4 regions of the Halomonas sp. 7T genome follow, and region 2 is predicted to be linked to each of the others. Evidence: predicted binding sites of a transcription regulator. Region 2 holds the regulator's gene; each other region holds the start of a gene.
The links. The regulator FNR, encoded in region 2, switches genes on or off when oxygen is low (the NO sensors DNR and NnrR bind a similar motif). The targets are predictions, from matches to a motif close to TTGATNTANATCAA.

Region 1 (4,401 bases), 890 kb from region 2:
GCTAAAGCGCTCTATCAGTCGTCACACCGTATAGCGTTAATAAGTGTGACGACTGATCCAAGACTTGCTGTCTATATAAGCTCTATTTCTGATATAGGCTCTACTTCTTATCTAAAGTCTGCTGCTTGGGCTGGGTGTCACCGGCTAGCAGCGCAGGACGATCAGCATCGATTTCTGCCAGCGGCTCACAGGGCTCCAAGCTGTCTCGGCAACGGGTCACTAAGCGCTGATACTCCTGGGTACCCTGCTGCTTCCAAGCAAACTCTTCGTCGCCCAGGGGGCGCTTCACCTTTGCGGGCGCTCCCATCACTAAAGACTGCGGCTCACACTCAAACCCCGCTTTGACGAACGCGGCCGCCGCAACGATAGAACGCTCCGCTATATGCGCACCGTCCATCACCACGGCGTTCATACCCACCATGGCATCACGCCCAATCACGCAGCCATGTAAAACTGCACCGTGGCCGATATGACCATCTTTCTCCACCTTCGTGACGCATCCCGGAAAACCATGCATCACGCAAGTGTCCTGAAGGTTCGCGCCTTCTTCAAGCACTAGGCGTCCGAAGTCACCGCGCATCACCGCGCCAGGGCCAACATAACAGCCAGGGCCCACAATCACATCGCCGATTAACACTGCGGTTGGGTGGACATACGCGGTCGGATGCACCACCGGCGTCACCCCTTCAAGTCGATAGTAAGGCATCACGTGCTCCGTTAGTTAGAGGGGCTATGGCGGCGGTTTTGAACCACAACGAAGCGGCTGGAAACAAACGCCTGATTACATAAAGAAGCATTCGCGGCCGGATTCCCCCCCGTGGCGTGAAAGTCACTGAACGCCGCAGACTGGTTGACGAATATCCCCCCATCTAGGTTCAGTGAAAGCGGTGTCGTCGACTCAATAGCCAACTGCTCAAACTGATCGGCCACGGCCTCATCAGTGGTATAGGCACCGAAGGTTATCGCGCCTTTTTCACGAATCACCTCACGCGCCAGCTCAATGCTATGCGCAGTGCTGTCGGTCGCGACGATAAAGCTTATCGGGCCAAAGCGCTCCTCACTATAGGCAGCCTTTTGCGCTGCATCCACCTTGAGGATAAGCGGCGTGTGAATACGGGCGTCAGGGTATTGGGCGTGTTTTCGTGGCTCGCTATCCAGGACTATTTCGCCCAAACCACGGCACTCATCAATCCGAGCTTGTGTGTCCAGCGACTGGAGAGTACCCAGCACCGTGCAGGCACGGTCGCTGTCACCCAAGAACACTTGGACGGCTTTGGCAAGCGCTGCCGCCACGTCGTCAAAGCTTAAATGGCCATCTGATGTTTCAATGCCGCTCTTAGGCACATAAATCGCCTGGGGGGTCGTACACATCTGTCCAGAATAAAGGCTCAGCGAGAAGGCAAGGTTCGCGGTGACCGCCTTAAGATTATCCAGGCTGTCGATAATCACCGTGTTGATACCGGCTTTCTCGGCAAACACCTGGGCCTGGGTGGCATGCTCTATCAACCAGTCACCGAAGGCATTAGAACCAGTGAAGTCGATCAACTTGACCGCAGGATCAAGCGCCAACGTTTTGGTTAACGGCGCATCCGCTGTGTCGGGCACCAAACTCACCAGACAGGGGTCAAAGCCTGCTTCTTCTAACACTTCCTGTGCAACGCGGGTGGTCATCGCTACTGGCAGAATAGCGCCGGGGTGCGGTTTAAGCATCACCGGGTTACCGGTTGCCAAGCTGGCAAACAGCCCAGGGTAAGTATTCCAAGTGGGGAACGTTGAACAGGCCACCACCAGCGAGATGCCGCGCGGCACAATGTGGAAACGCTTATCCATGACAATAGGGTCATGTTTGCCCTGAGGCTTAACCCACTGCGCAGCAGTAGGAATCTGCGCCATTGATTGCCAAGCATGGGCCACGGCTTCAAGACCACGATCTTGGGCATGCGGCCCGCCCGCCTGAAACGCCATCAACGGCCCTTGGCCGCTAGTGTGCATGACCGCCTGGGCGATCTCCGGGCTCATGGCATTAAGGCGCGACAGGATTTCTAAACATACCCCCGTACGTGCTTCAGCCCCAGCCTCTCGCCAATCACGCATTGCCACTTGCATGGCCGCTATAAGTTCGTCGGGGTTTGGCTGGTCATAAGTAATGCCAAGTTCAAAGCCATAAGGTGATACTTCCCCGCCTACTCGCTGAGTGCTACCCACCGCTTTCAGCATAAAAGGCTGATTGCGCAGTGCCTCGAAGTTGGCAGGGGCCTCTTTAACAGCGTCTTCGGAGTATTTGCGCATGCTTTCTGGATAAGGCGTCCAGAAAGTACGGCTGGCAATTGCTTTGACGGCCTGCTCTAGGGTCTGGCGATGAGAATCGAACATCTGCTGCGCTAATTGCGTCATGGGGCGCTCCTGCACTCACTTATTTTTTTGATACGTTATATACAAGAAGACTATCTTTCCCGTAACAAAACATCAAACGCTTTCCCTAACACCGCTTGCTCAACAATTAGCCCACCACGATCAAAAAACTCGATATATAAGGGATAAAGGTCACTTTTAAGGCCAATTCTCCACCTTTCATACCATGGTCTAATAACTATCATTCACTCGTTATAAATACATGTAAACCATTGTTAACAGAGAATAAATACTCAAAAACACCAATAAGCGACACACTAATAACAATTAATCAATATTGATGTGTATCAAAATAAATCTATACTCGGTAAATATTCATCCTGTGCGCCACAGGCCGAACTGAGGTAAAAATGCTCACTACTCTAAAAACAACCCCGCCTCTGGAAGGCGTTTTATGCATCACGCTGAATCGTCCGGACGCATTGAATGCACTTAATACCCAGCTACTTGGCGAGCTCGCCAACACGCTGCGCAGCGCTGATAGTGATGAGAAAGTGCGCGCCGTGGTGATTACCGGCAGTACGAAAGCGTTTGCCGCCGGTGCGGATATTAATGAAATGGCAGAGCGCGACCTAGTCGGCATGCTGGAAGATCCTCGCCAGCACCACTGGGCCACCATTACGCGTTTTCGCAAACCGATCATTGCTGCTGTTAATGGCTACGCCTTGGGCGGTGGCTGCGAGCTGGCCATGCACGCCGACATTATTATTGCTGGTGAAAACGCCCTGTTCGGCCAACCGGAAATTAACCTGGGCATCATGCCCGGCGCTGGCGGCACCCAACGTTTGCTTAGAGCGGTGGGTAAGTCACTGGCCACCCAAATGGTGCTAACTGGCGAGCCAATTTCTGCTCGCCGCGCCCTTGAAGCTGGCCTGATTAGCGAGATTACCCAGCCCGAATTAACACTTGAGCGTGCCATGGTCATTGCAACGCGCATTGCCGCCAAGGCACCGCTGGCCGTGCGCTTGGCACGTGAATCGTTACACAAGGCAATGGATACCGATCTAGCTACCGGCCTGCGCTTTGAACGCCATGCGTTCACCTTGCTGGCGGGCACTGCAGACCGCGAAGAGGGCATTCGCGCCTTCCAAGAAAAACGACCTGCCATTTTTCAAGGGCACTGACACAAGGATATTACCCATGAGCCAAGCGCCCCTGCTTTACACCGTGGAAGACGGCGTTGCCTGTATCACGCTGAACCGCCCCGACAGCCTGAACAGCTTCAATACCGAAATGCATGCTGAAATGCGCAAAGCGCTTAAGGCCGTGCGCCAGGACTCAAGTGTTCGCGCGTTGTTACTGACCGGCAACGGTCGAGGCTTCTGTGCCGGCCAGGATCTTTCCGATCGTAGCGTCGCGCCCGGCGAGCAAGCCCCCGACCTCGGCGAGTCGCTTGAAAAACGCTACAACCCTATGTTGCGCGCTCTTAAAGACATGCCTTTCCCGACCATTTGTGCGGTGAACGGTGTGGCCGCAGGTGCCGGTGCCAACATCGCTCTGGCCTGCGACATCGTATTGGCTGCTCGTTCAGCAAGCTTTATCCAGGCTTTCTGCAAGATCGGCTTGATCCCAGACTCTGGTGGCACCTGGACGCTGCTTAACTTAGTGGGCATGGCGCGGGCCAAGGGCTTGGCAATGCTTGGCGACAAGCTGCCCGCCGAGACGGCCGAACAGTGGGGCATGATCTGGCGCTGCGTCGACGATGAAGCGCTTCAAGAAGAAGCCATGAACATGGCTCGCCACTTGGCCAATCAACCGACGCGCGGCTTGGCACTGATCAAACGTGCCCTGCACGCCAGCAGCGATAACAGCTTCAACGAACAGCTCGACCTGGAACGCGACCTGCAGCGCCTTGCCGGGCGTACAGAAGATTACCGCGAAGGCGTTAGCGCTTTTATCGAGAAACGTCGCCCCACCTTCAAGGGAGAGTGATATGTCAGCCCTTCCAACGTCTGCCGTTATTGGTGTGATTGGCGCAGGTGCCATGGG
Region 2 (4,401 bases):
ATCGCGGGTCTCTCCAGTTATCTCAATGTTTCCGCGCTTTTAACAGCGATGATTGCAGGTTTTGTAATCGTCAATGTCTCTTCACATCACACGCGCTCCTTTAGCGAAATAGAGCAAATTGAGTGGCCGTTTTTGGTCTTTTTCTTTGTATTAGCGGGTGCAAGCCTCAACTTGGCCCACTTAAGCTCAGCATTGGGGCTGGTTGCTGCGTATATCGTTTTGCGTAGCATTGGGCGCTATATAGGAGGTTATCTAGGAGTATTGGCCATGCGTCGGCGTGAGCCGAGCTTAAATACCGATATTGGCCTTGCGCTGCTGCCGCAGGCAGGGGTCGCAATGGGGATGGCATTGTTGGCTGCTGAGCGTTTTCCTGATCAAGGACGGCTAATTGTGGCAACGGTGGTCACCTCGACGATCGTTTTTGAGCTATTTGGTCCGCTACTGGTCAAGCGCACTGTCACCAACTCAGATCAACACAATACGCATTGATCAACGTTCGGTTATCCGGCGCCATTGCGTTAAAGATAACGCTACGGGTTTGTATTGGGTGAACGTTGTTATAATTGTTAGAATATGTGTCGCTCTCTCTAACCTCGGCAGTGTTTACTATCATGCAACAACCTGATCATTTTGACCCCGCAACGACAGATACGATTTTAGCTGGCAAACAGCTGAATTCGTCTGAGCTTCACGACGCTAAACAGAAGCGCGAATTCAATAAGTTGCAGAAACGTCTGCGCCGTGAGGTGGGGAACGCCATCATTGATTATCAGATGATTAATGAAGGCGACAGGGTAATGGTATGCCTGTCAGGTGGTAAAGATAGCTACACCATGCTTGAGATTTTGCGCAACCTGCAGCGTAACGCTCCGGTGAACTTCTCACTGGTGGCGGTGAATATGGATCAAAAGCAGCCAGGGTTTCCAGAGCATATCCTACCGCGCTATTTAGAGAAGCTAGGTGTGGAATACCATATCCTAGAGCGGGATACCTACTCCGTGGTAAAGGAGAAAACGCCCGAAGGTAAAACCACCTGCGCGCTCTGCTCACGTTTGCGCCGAGGGTCGCTGTATGGCTTTGCTGAAGAAATTGGGGCTACCAAGATCGCGTTGGGTCATCACCGTGAAGATATTTTAGAAACGCTGTTTTTGAATATGTTTTTTGGCGGGACTTTAAAAGCCATGCCGCCTAAGCTGCTATCCGATGATGGAAAAAATATCGTTATTCGCCCGCTTGCTTACTGTAAAGAGGCAGACATAGCCGAGTTTTCACGACTGATGGCGTTTCCCATCATTCCGTGTAACTTGTGTGGTTCACAGCCTAATCTTCAGCGACAGGTTGTTAAAGACATGCTGGCCGAGTGGGATAAAAAGCATCCTGGACGGCTGGAAAGTATGTTTAAAGCAGTCACAAATGTGACGCCTTCCCAGCTCGCCGACCGTCAACTATTTGATTTTGAAAACCTGGAAGACAAACAAGCCGCAATGATGGCCGGACGAATCCAAGCCTTCAACGTGGTATAGACGTCTGTTCGTCTTCTTCGGCCAAGATAATTAACCGTTGCATGTCGAGGATATTAATTTCACGTCCTGACACGGCTACCACGGCTTGTTGCTGAAAACGGCTAAGAATCCGGCTAACAGTCTCCACGGCTAAGCCTAGGTAATTACCTAGATCCGCCCGAGACATAGAGAGCCGGAAGCTGAAGGGCGAGTACCCACGGCGGCGAAAGCGGTCTGAAAGGGTAATTAAAAAGCTGGCGAGCCGCTGATCAGCGGTTTTGCGTGACAACAAACGCATCATGCGCCGATCATCCTTTAGTTCTTTGCTCATGCTCCGGTAGAGCTGTCCCCGCAATTCGGGCAGCTCTTCAGAGAGCGTATCCAGGCGGTCGAAAGGAATTTCGCAAACGGTGGTGGTTTCCAGAGCAATAACGCTGCCGGGGTAATAGTTTTCATCGATACCGTCTAACCCCACCAATTCGCTGGGCAGATAAAAATTGGTGAGCTGATCATTGCCATTACCTTCACTGGTAACCTGTTTAAGGCTACCTGAGCGCACGGCATAGACACTGGTAAACGGGTCTTCCTGACGAAACAGAGATTCGCCTTTTTTAAGCGGCGCGCGACGGCGGATAATTGCATCGAACTGCCCCATATCCTCAAGCTCCAGGGCCAGCGGTAGGCACAACGAACTAAGACTGCAGGTTTGACAGCGCGCTTCTTGCAGCAGTGAACGTCGGGAGCTGGCTTGGTGAGGCATGTAATTCTCCATTTATCATTTGCCATGATAGGCGCCAGACAAAAGCGCCTCAATAGGGTCACATAATCTTTGAGTAACGCTGAGATGATTGACCTGGTAAATAAGCATCGAAAGCCATGGCAATATGACGAATAAGCAGTCGGCCAGTGTGTGTGGCGCTCAAAGAGAGGCCATCACGCATCAGCAAACCGTCCTGCTCTGCCGCGTTAAGCTGCTCAAGAACCGGGGAGAAATAGTCAGCAGCATCAATTCCCCAGCGCTGGCCTATCGCAGCTAAATCAATTCGCATATCGCACATTAAGCGTTCAATAACATCTCGACGTATTAGGTCATCATGATTTAATCGTAAACCTTTTTCAGTCGCTAGCCTACCTTGATCTAACGCTGTCTCAAAGTGCTCAAGAGAAGTAGGGTTTTGCGCATAGACGTCATCCACGCGAGAAATGGCTGAAACACCAAGTCCTACCAAGTCGCACTGGGCGTGGCTGGAGTAACCTTGAAAATTGCGCTGCAGCGAGCCGTTACGCTGTGCAATCGCCAAGCTATCATCTGGCCGAGCAAAATGATCCATCCCAATATGTACATAGCCTGCATTGCTCAGCATCTCAATAGTGGTATGCAAAATAGCGAGTTTTTCATCGGCGCTTGGTAGGTCTTCTTCGTTAATACGCCGCTGGGGCGCAAAGCGGGCGGGCATGTGGGCGTAGTTAAACACTGATAGTCGTGCAGGGTTGAGTTCTATGACTTGGCGAAGCGTATCGGCAAAGCTCTGTTCAGTCTGGAAGGGGAGACCATAGATCAAATCCAGATTGAGGGAGCGAAAGCTCAGTCGATGAGCTTCATCCATCAGTGTTTCGGTGAGCACCCGTGGCTGCACGCGATTGATCGCTTTTTGTACCTGTGGGTTTAAATCCTGTACGCCAAGACTCAGCCGATTAAAGCCCAACGACTGCAAGTGGCGAAGGGTAAAAACATCGGCTTCCCGTGGGTCAATTTCAATGGCGTAGTCACGATCAGGCGACATGGATAAACCAAAGCGCGCATCAAGGCGGTCAATCAGATCGCTCATTTGGGAGAGCGAAAGAAACGTTGGTGTACCGCCGCCCCAATGCAACTGTTGCACTGGTCGATGGGTATCTAAATGGCGAGCAGTTAAGACCATTTCACGGTCGAGCCTAGATAAGTACGGCTCTGCCAGCTGCGTATTCTTGGTCGCAATTTTATTGCAGGCGCAGTAGAAGCAAATTTTGCGACAGAAAGGCACGTGTACATAAAGTGAGAGTGGCCGCTGGTGGTGATTACTGCGTTCTAGCGCTTGGGTAAAGTCGTCTGCGGTGAACTGCTCATGAAAAGCGAGTGCCGTAGGGTAAGAGGTGTAACGTGGGCCGCTTTTGTCATAACGGCGTAGCAGCGCCTCGTCCCAGGCAGTGGCCGAAGGCGCTGCAAGTGTAGGGTGTGAAACGGCAGCAGTGGCTTGTGCACGCATGGAAGGCGCTCCAGGGTTTAAAAGCAAGGTGTCACCAAGCTTGAATAGCAAGATTTCAAAAGCAACAGGGGATAACAGGTGTTTATGCCTGGCAAACAGGCTTAAACGCTGTTAAATGCTAGAACAAGCAAACCATGAAAGCGTTGAGCTATATCAAGTAATGCGTGCCGGGGTGTTAAGGGGTGCTATGCCCCACCAGCGTCCATAATTGCCATACTGCAAAACCAATAATTGTCAGTGCAGCAATGCTACGAGTGGCCGGGTGGCGTATTAGCTGGCTAAGCTGCTGGGCGGCTAAGCCTGTTGCGAGTAGGGCAGGTAGGGTGCCTAATCCAAAGGCGCCCATGAGTAGCGCGCCTTGAAGCGGGTCGGCAATCGCGAGACTCCAGGTAAGCATGGAATAGACCAGACCGCAGGGAAGCCAGCCCCATAATGCGCCAAGGGTAAACGCTTGAGGAAGATGTACAACAGGCATTAAACGGCGCCCCAGCGGCTCTATGTAGCGCCAAAGGTATCGTCCGATGGCTTCGACCTTCAGCAGGCCTTTCCACCAGTTGGCGATATACAGCGCCATTAAGATTAGCATGAGCGCAGCAAATCCCTGCAGTGCAATGCGAGCGGTAGGCGAAAGGGAAATAAACGTCCCTAAAGCG
Region 3 (4,401 bases), 1.4 Mb from region 2:
GCTTGAGCTGCTGTGTGCTGAAAGCCCAAGGCCCTCCATGCCCTATGCTGATGGCCAGGTTGACCCTGGCTCCCGGGCAGAGGCATGGCAGTACCGCACGTTAATGCGTGACCAGTGGCGCACCACCCCAGGCGCTCTGGAGTGGCTTAATCATCACCGCTAACAGGCGGCTAGTTAGCCTGAGCAAGCGGGGTAGGGACTAGCTGCTTATCTCGGCTTATCCAGATCGCTAACGCAATCGCGGGTAAGCCGAGCAGTGTGGCTACCACAAAGAAAGTGGCATAGCCCTGGGCGCCCACCACAATGCCGCCAAATCCGCTCAAGAATTTGCCCGGCAGCGTCATCAGTGACGAAAATAGCGCGTACTGTGTGGCCGTGTAGGCCCGCGAGGTTAAGCTGGAGAGGAACGCAATAAACACCGCGCTGGCAAGCCCATTGGCGAGGTTATCGCCTATAATCGTTACCACCAGCATAGGCACTTGATTGCCAATCACAGCAAGAGCTGCAAACAGCAGGTTGGTTACCATTACCAAACCCGCACCAAACACCAGTAGCGGGCCAATGCCGTAACGGGCTACTAGCAGCCCGCCCAATATGCCCCCTGCAATGCTCATGGCAATTCCAAAAATATTGGTAACATTGGCGATCGTTGCCAGCGAAAAGCCAAGGTCGATATAGAGCGGGTTCGCCATGGAGGCCATGGCAAGGTCGCTAATGCGAAACACCGCAATAAAGACCAAAATGCCCATCGCCTTCACACCATAGCGGCGGAAGAAGTCGGTAAAAGGGCAGACAATCGCTCCAATCCCCCAAGCACCTAAACGACGCAGCGTTTTGGGCTTGCCTCGGCTGGCACGAATAAACGCTCGCACTTTGGGTTCATGAATTAATTGTACGCTTAACGAGGCGCGCTTGGGCTCCGGGCGAATTAGCACGGTGAGCACGCCAATGCCTACCAGCGCAGCCATAGTGAGGTAGGCCGCGTTCCATGATACTGCCGAGGCCACGTAGAGCGCACCGGCCCCGGCCGCCAGCAGCCCGCCTCGATAGCCAATAATGTAGGTGGAGGCCATGGCTGCTTGAACATCGTCATCAGCGGACTCAATTCGGTAGGCATCGATGGCGATATCTTGCGTTGCGGAGCCAAATGCCACCAAAAGGGCAAAGGCTGCTACCCAGCCTAAGTTACCTACGGGGTCTACACCTGCCAAACCGACTAACCCAGCGGCAATCATGCCCTGGGCCAGCAGCATCCAGCCCCTGCGTTGGCCAAACGCGCGGGTTAGTAGCGGAAGCGCTAAACGATCTACAATTGGTGCCCAAAAAAACTTGATTGAATAGAGCATACCAATCCAGGCAAAAAAGCCGATGGCGGCCACTTCTACACCGTCACTGCGTAGCCAGGCTGATAGCGTGGAAAATACCAGAAGAAACGGCAGGCCAGCGGAAAAGCCTAAAAACAGCATGGTGATCACAGGTGCTCGGCAGTAAATACCAAGCGCCGCCAACCAACTGCGCTGGGGCGTCGGGGTGGGCATGTAGTCATACACTCCAAAAAAGAAAACGTCAGTGTCGAGGCCCGCTCAAAAACCGGTCGGTGTTAGACTAGGCTCAGGGTTCATGGTTAGCACTCCATGACAACGCCCACAGCTTACCGGAGAGGAGTTTTCCATGTCGATTACGGCACATCAGGTAGTGACCTTACACTATGTACTCAGCGACGTACTTCACGATGGTAGTACCCACGTGTTGGATGACTCCCAGGCGCGTAGTACGCCGTTGGAGTACCTACACGGCCACAATAATATCCTACCTGGCCTGGAGCGTGCGCTAGAGGGAAAAGAGGCAGGAGCAGAGCTTCGTGTCACGTTAGCCCCCGCCGAAGCGTACGGAGTGCGCAATGATGACTTGGTGCAAGAGGTAAGCCGAGCGTCGTTTGGTAGCGCTGAGCTTGAACCCGGTAGCCGGTTCCAAACCGAAGGAGAAGCCGGGCCGCAAATTGTCACGGTGCTGAGTATTGACGGTGAGCAGGTCACGGTGGATACCAACCATCCCCTGGCAGGACATACCCTTCGCTACCAAGTAACCGTGTTAGACGTAAGAGAGGCTACCCGGGCAGAATTAGCCAAGGGTCACCCGTTACCACCGGGTACCGAGCACAGCAAAGTGGAAGACCGCAAAGTTTTGTGACAAAACGCTGAGACAAAGTGCTGAGACAAAGTGCTGTGACGTTATAGGTAAGCCTCCTCCCTAAGTGCGGCTACCGAGCTAATTAAGTGCTTAGCATCCTTAGAAATGATGTGCGTCAAGTTCTTTACCGGTCCTAGTTGAGCCATCTTAAAAGCTTGACCCAGGTCAGTTTCCCCCTCCGTTAACCCCGTAGGATGAATGCATATATCACGGCGGGAGGGGAAGCCATGTACTGGGATGATACTGTCGTTTTTAGCTTAGTCACTATCGCGTTAGTGATTGCATTTATGATCGGTTGGGCTGGCTTTGTCATCCGCGACCATCTTCGTAAGGATGAGCGTAAAAAGCCTTAGTTTTATCGGTTGTTACCGTCGTCAGGGGAGGGGGCTTGCTTTTACGAGTAAGCTTCCTGTTGCCGGCCCACTTGGGCCGGCTTTTTTGTTTGTCCGTCTTTTCGTCTTAAGTTAATAGGCGTTGAAAACGGTAGTCGTCATGCTCTGGTATAGTACTTTTACTGTAGACAATACTTGCCATTAGGGAACTCCTTTCCATGACCGCTGCTCGTTTATGCGTTGTATTTACTCAACGTTTTAGAAAGCAGGTAAAAGCGGGCTTTGCCTCTTTGTTACTACTGCTGATCGTTTTTCCATTAGCAAGTGTTCATGCGCAAGTGTTAACGCTCATCAACGGCGATGATACCCGTCAACTCCCGGTCGCAACGCTACTCCAGCAGGCAGACGCCACTTTTACGCTTTTTGATCCTTACCAGGGACGAGACGTGGAAATGCGTGGCTTTGAGTTCCGCGATTTCCTGATTGAGCAGTTTGGTGATATCCCTCCTGAGCTACATTTCACAGCCTGGGATGACTACAGCGTCACGCTCGGCGGGTGGGATGACCCCAATTGGTTCATGATTGTTGAAGAGGATGGCGAACCACTGTCACTTCGCTCTCGCGGGCCGTTTCGCTTGGTCGAGCGAGATTACGGAACGCGCGATGTCAACTCACTTCGTGAATTTAATGACTGGGTTTGGATGATTCGTAGCATAGAGGCCAGATGGTGAGTGCGAATCAGCCTGTAAAATCGCCTGAATCCGCTGAAAAACCAGGCTGGGTAAGACGCCGTTACGTTACGTGGCTTTCGCTAAGCCTGATGAGCTTTATGGCGCTGATGATGCTGATTGTTTATGAATCGCGCTGGGTGTATCCAGAAATCCAGGCCTACTTTAGCCAAACAGGCAGCTTAACAGGCCAGCAATTGGCTACTCGCTCTCGCGCTTACCTACAAAATGCCCAGCAAACGCTGCTCAACGACCAGCCAATGAGTGGGGAGAACATCGAGGCGATTTCATTGAATCTGGATCTCGCCTATGGGTTGATGGACGTGAGCGTTTATCATCAAGAGTATGCTTGCACGGGGCCTAGTGTCACGACGGTGGGCTCGCTTACCTCGCGTCTCACGCAAGATGCGCTTTCACCATTGGCTGCCTCGCGTGAGCTGTTAGAGCCTATTAACTGCCTAACGCACATTGAAATGGATCAGTTAGACCGCCGGGGTATGGTGATTAATAACTTCTCGGAAAGTACCCGGCGCCATAGCCAAATGCTTATCTACTCTAGTATGACTATTTTCATCATGGGGTTACTTTTTTGGGGGATGCATGAGCGCCAACTGCGCCGGACGCAGCGTGCTACTGAGCAAAAAATTGCCTGGATGAAGCGAGCTATGCGTGACCCGCTCACCGGGATTGGCAACCGCAGTGCGCTACATCAAGAGGTTATGGCAAGAGCCAACCAGCCCCTTGGGTTGATCTTGGTAGATATCGACTTCTTCAAACAGTACAACGATGAGCTGGGCCACCCTGCCGGCGATCAGCTATTGCGTCGTTTGGCCAGCCTGCTGAAAAAGCAGTTAGGCACGGAGGCTAAGCTCTACCGGCTAGGCGGTGATGAGTTTGCTGCCGTGTTACCGTGTGCTGATGACACCGAGCTAGCGCAGTACTGTGAATCGTTAATAACGGGGCTGACGGCTGAACAGTTTAACCACCCCGCCCATCCAGATAACAAACAGGTAACGCTCAGCATAGGCGCTGTGCGCTTTATAGCGGTTGAAACAACCTTCGCGTACGCTTATGAAACGGCTGATAAAGCGCTGTATAGCGTGAAAGCGGCAGGTCGTGATGGCTGGCAGATCAGCGCAGGCGCATAATGT
Region 4 (4,401 bases), 1.7 Mb from region 2:
ACGCCCCGCCCCAGCCCCCTGGGCCAGCGATCAGGTATGGATGGCACATATGGGCATTTCCCAACAGGCCACGCAACTCGCTGCAGAACGCTTCGCACGCAGCCATAGCGGCCAATCCCAAGGGCAAGCCGGTGTCATCGCCGCCCCTTTTCAGGCCTGGATAGATAACTGGACATTCCAAAGCCCCTCAGATGAAAACTTTGAGCGCTTTACCCTCACCGCCTACAGCGGTGAAGGCGACGCACGTTTTGGCTATGACCTTGCCCTGCAGGCAGAAGGCCCGCTGGTGTGGCACGGCGAAAACGGGTTTAACGCCAAAACTGTGGAAGGCCAAGGCTCTCACTACTACAGCCAGCCCTTTCTAACCATTACAGGCAGCGTAACGTTGAACGGAGAAACCCGTGAGGTTCAGGGCAACGGCTGGCTGGACCGCGAGTGGAGCAGCCAACTGCTGACCCCCGAACAGACCGGCTGGGACTGGTTTTCGCTACATTTAAACGATGGACGCAAGCTCATGGCCTACCGGCTAAGAGGTGGCGGTGAAAAAGGTGGCGACTACCTGTTCGCTCACTTATTTGATGCTAAGGGAAATACCCAGCAAATAGGTACCGACATTCTGACCCTCACGCCCCTTTCCACCGCACGCGTGGCTGAGCGAGAGATTCCCACCCGTTGGCAACTGACACTCACCTCCGCTGACATTGATATGACCATTGAGGCGCGCCACCCTAACCGCTGGATGCCTACTAGCGTGCCGTACTGGGAAGGCGACGTGATAGTACGCAACACGCCGACCCAAGAAGAGATCGGCGTTGGCTATCTCGAAATGACGGGCTACGAGTAGCGGGTGTCATTTGCGCCGGTGGAGCAGCATGTCGGCAGCACCTATTCAAGAAAAGACGACCGTAGACCTGGGGTCATACAGTTCGCGAATAGCGATTTTCAGCCGGCTTCAAGTAAGCATCGAACGCCATCGCTAAATTACGAACCATCAATCGCCCCGCAGGCAGTACTTCTATCTCGTGGTCACGCAAAGCAATAAGACTATCTTCCGCCATCTCCTCCAAACTCGTTAATGCACTTGCAAAGTAAGTGCGAAAGTCGATGCGGTGGCGGGCCTCGATAGCGGCAAACTCAAGGTGCCCATGACACATCAGTGTATTGATGATATCGCGGCGCAGGCAGTCATCGTCGCTAAGCCGGTAGCCTCGGAAAACGGGCAAGCGCCTCTCGTCCAGGCGGTGCTGGTACTGAGCGGTTTCTTTGACGTTCTGACTGTAGGTATCGCCCACTTTCCCTATAGACGTGATACCCAGCCCAATCATGTCGCAGTCGGCTTGGGTGGAGTAACCCTGAAAGTTACGCTGCAGCGTGCCATTTTCACGGGCCAAGCTCAGCTCATCATCCGGCAAGGCGAAGTGATCCATGCCAATGTAGACGTAACCAGCAGCGGTCAGGCGATTGATGGTTAATTCCAGCAGCTCCAGCTTACGCTCCGGCGGCGGCATATCATCGGGGCTTATCAATCGTTGTGCCTTGAACAGCTCGGGTAGATGAGCGTAGCTGTAGGCGGCAATGCGGTCCGGCTGCAGATCGATAATCTTGGCCAGCGTGGTATCGAAACTCGCCACCGTCTGTAGCGGCAGGCCGTAGATTAAGTCCACGCTCACCGATTCAAACCCGGCATCCCGGGCTGCCTTAACCAGCGACACCACCTGCTCTTCGCTCTGCACACGATTGACCGCTTGCTGCACCTCGTGATCAAAATCCTGCACGCCAAAGCTCAACCGATTAAACCCCAGCGCATACAGTTCATAAACCTGCTCTGGGGTTACCGTACGCGGATCAACCTCTAGCGAGAACTCACGCTCGGCAGGCGCCGCAAAATGAAAGGCCTCGTCCAGCGCTGCCATTAACTCGCCTAGCTGGGGATTAGTCAGGTAGGTGGGCGTGCCTCCGCCAAGGTGTAATTGAGTCATCCGCCGAGTGCTATCAAACAGCGCTCCTTGAACGCGAATCTCCTGCTTTAGCCACTGGAGATACTCAGCCGCCCGCTCTGTGTTATGGGTAATAATCTTATTGCAAGCGCAGTAGTAGCAGAGGCTTTTGCAGAAAGGGATATGCACATAGACCGACAGCGGCTTTGGTTCTTCAGCCTGATTACTACGTTCAGCAGCACTGCGGTAGTCATCCTCGGCAAACGCAGCATAAAACTGCGGAGCGGTAGGATAAGAGGTGTAGCGTGGCCCCGGCCTGTCGTACTTTTCTACTAGGGGGCGGTTGAACAACTGCTCATCGAACATAATCGGGAAAGTCCCTGAGAAAGGTCTCTATTTAGATAGTGGGCGCAGCACGCGATGGTTAATATTCATACAATATACGTTTTAAAGCCTCTCTGTCCCTCCCCAGTTAATAGCCCGCTACCGCACCATGACTTAGGTCAAAGAGCGGCAATAAATTGGCGCTTAAAGTACTCGGATATTCGCTGCAACAGCGATAAATCCGTGATACTCCCTCATGCTCTGATTGCAACCTACTGAACATTCATACAATATGCTTTTTATCGCCAGATGACTTATACCTGAATGACCTGCGGAGCAATGTAAACTCCATGCACCTCACTCGATTCACTGATTATTCGATACGCGTATTGATCTTTCTTGCTGCCAAGGGAGAGGAGCGCTCTACTATCCACGAGATTGCCGAAACGTTTGATATTTCACGCAATCATTTAATGAAAATCGTTCAAGAACTTAGCCAAAAACAGTACGTAACGGCTATTCGCGGCAAGAATGGTGGCCTACTGCTGACACGTGACCCCACCACCATCGTGTTAGGGGAGCTGGTGCGGGAGATGGAGCATGACATGGCATTAGTCGAGTGCTTTCATAGCGATAACGCCTGCATCATTACGCCAGCCTGTCGGCTTCAATCGATCCTTACGGATGCATTGTCCGCTTTTCTAGACGTACTCGACCACTACACACTGGCTGATTTACTGGGCAATCAACAACCTCAGTTGGCCCGCCTGATGCGCATCCCCTCCGTTAGCGCTTAATACGCATTTAGCCATCCTGACCGTCGACCCGCGCCTGCATCAACGGCAAGGTGTAATGCGCAAGAAATACGCCATAAGCCAAGCACCATAAGATGATACTGAGGGTATAGACCCAGTGGGTAATCTGAGGAAATAGCGCCAATAGGGGTGCGCGCAGCAAAGCGGCTATTAGCAACAACCCCAGCGCAACGCCAATACCCGGCAGGGTTTTTATTGGCCGGCCGGTATGGCCTAGTGACACCCTGGCCATCATCGCCAGCATCATAACGCCCATCCCACCAACGCTCAGAGCATGAACGGCTAGTTCAGTGCGCATTAGCCCCATCAGCGCTAATACCCACATAACAAGACCCAAGGGGATGAAGGCGTAGCTACCGTGCAACCCCCACAGTAACGGCTCACGCCCGCTATGTAGACCACCCCAGCGCGCCATGCGAAGTGTGTTAGCCAATGCCGCAAACAGCATTACTCCGCCCATTAACAGCGCAGGAACAGCAACGCCCAGCATGATGGCTAACTGCAGCAATACGACGCTCACTGTACTCGCCAACGTAACGCCTTCAAGCAAGGGAATAGGCGCTAGTTTGGGGCGCCCTAAACGGTTGGCGGTAAACATGGCAATCACCCGCCCACCAACCACTGTCATCAAAAGCGTGATCAACAGCACGGCTAAGTAGGCCGCCTGGCGAATCAACTCTGCATCGCCATTCACCCACCCCAGGTGCATTGCCAGGTTCGCCAACGCCAACAGCGCGAGCACCGGGATAAAGATTAAATTGCGCCAACGCTTCGCAGAGATCACCAATTTCGCCATAACGATGGCAACCACCGGCAGAAACGCTAAGTCGACCATTCGTATCAGCCAGCCCGGCAACGCCATGGGAAAAGCCATCAACAGCCGCCCCAATAGCCACAACACGACGAGCGCCAATAGCGGAGCGCCGCTTAAGCTCGGTAACCCAGTCCAGTTGCGCACAGCGGTCAGTAAAAAGCCTGCAACTACCGCCGCCGCAAAGCCAAACAGCATTTCATGCTGATGCCAAAAAATCAGCCCACCATAGGGGCGCAGCAGCATATTGCCGTGCCAGAACGCTAACCAAACCAACATCGATGCCACGCTAAATAGCGCTGCCAAAAGGAAGAAAGGCCGAAATGCCAGGCGCATCAATGGCAGGTGCTTAAGCTTGGGGGCTGGCTGGGATGAGTTGACGGTTGGCATGGCATTATTCCGACTTTTTTGCTTAGAAAGACGATTGTGCGCCTCGCAACCCTTAAAAACTATGACAAGTATCAAAAATACATCTTATAACTTTCAGTAGTCAAGTCGCCCGCTAAGGGCAGTC

Region 1: the regulator FNR is predicted to act here: its motif matches at 2,690-2,703, upstream of paaF (2,3-dehydroadipyl-CoA hydratase PaaF).
Region 3: the regulator FNR is predicted to act here: its motif matches at 2,296-2,309, upstream of ccoM (cytochrome c oxidase subunit CcoM).
Region 4: the regulator FNR is predicted to act here: its motif matches at 2,431-2,444, upstream of hemN (oxygen-independent coproporphyrinogen III oxidase).

What each region holds. Positions count from the first base shown of each region.
Region 1 covers NZ_CP087112.1:3,350,930-3,355,330, reverse strand. The annotation lists gene paaY (phenylacetic acid degradation protein PaaY) at 101-706, opposite strand; gene paaN (phenylacetic acid degradation protein PaaN) at 718-2,394, opposite strand; gene paaF (2,3-dehydroadipyl-CoA hydratase PaaF) at 2,763-3,536, shown strand; gene paaG (2-(1,2-epoxy-1,2-dihydrophenyl)acetyl-CoA isomerase PaaG) at 3,553-4,344, shown strand; gene paaH (3-hydroxyacyl-CoA dehydrogenase PaaH) at 4,346-4,401, shown strand, end outside.
Region 2 covers NZ_CP087112.1:2,463,030-2,467,430, reverse strand. The annotation lists gene LOS15_RS11540 (cation:proton antiporter) at 1-489, shown strand, start outside; gene ttcA (tRNA 2-thiocytidine(32) synthetase TtcA) at 612-1,523, shown strand; gene fnr (fumarate/nitrate reduction transcriptional regulator Fnr) at 1,510-2,262, opposite strand; gene hemN (oxygen-independent coproporphyrinogen III oxidase) at 2,321-3,748, opposite strand; gene LOS15_RS11520 (sulfite exporter TauE/SafE family protein) at 3,924-4,401, opposite strand, start outside.
Region 3 covers NZ_CP087112.1:1,080,230-1,084,630, forward strand. The annotation lists gene LOS15_RS04930 (SEC-C domain-containing protein) at 1-163, shown strand, start outside; gene LOS15_RS04935 (AmpG family muropeptide MFS transporter) at 171-1,538, opposite strand; gene LOS15_RS04940 (peptidylprolyl isomerase) at 1,672-2,190, shown strand; gene ccoM (cytochrome c oxidase subunit CcoM) at 2,418-2,543, shown strand; gene LOS15_RS04950 (hypothetical protein) at 2,741-3,253, shown strand; gene LOS15_RS04955 (sensor domain-containing diguanylate cyclase) at 3,247-4,398, shown strand; gene LOS15_RS04960 (group I truncated hemoglobin) at 4,382-4,401, opposite strand, start outside.
Region 4 covers NZ_CP087112.1:766,372-770,772, reverse strand. The annotation lists gene LOS15_RS03505 (lipocalin-like domain-containing protein) at 1-844, shown strand, start outside; gene hemN (oxygen-independent coproporphyrinogen III oxidase) at 918-2,303, opposite strand; gene LOS15_RS03495 (Rrf2 family transcriptional regulator) at 2,612-3,058, shown strand; gene LOS15_RS03490 (NnrS family protein) at 3,066-4,277, opposite strand.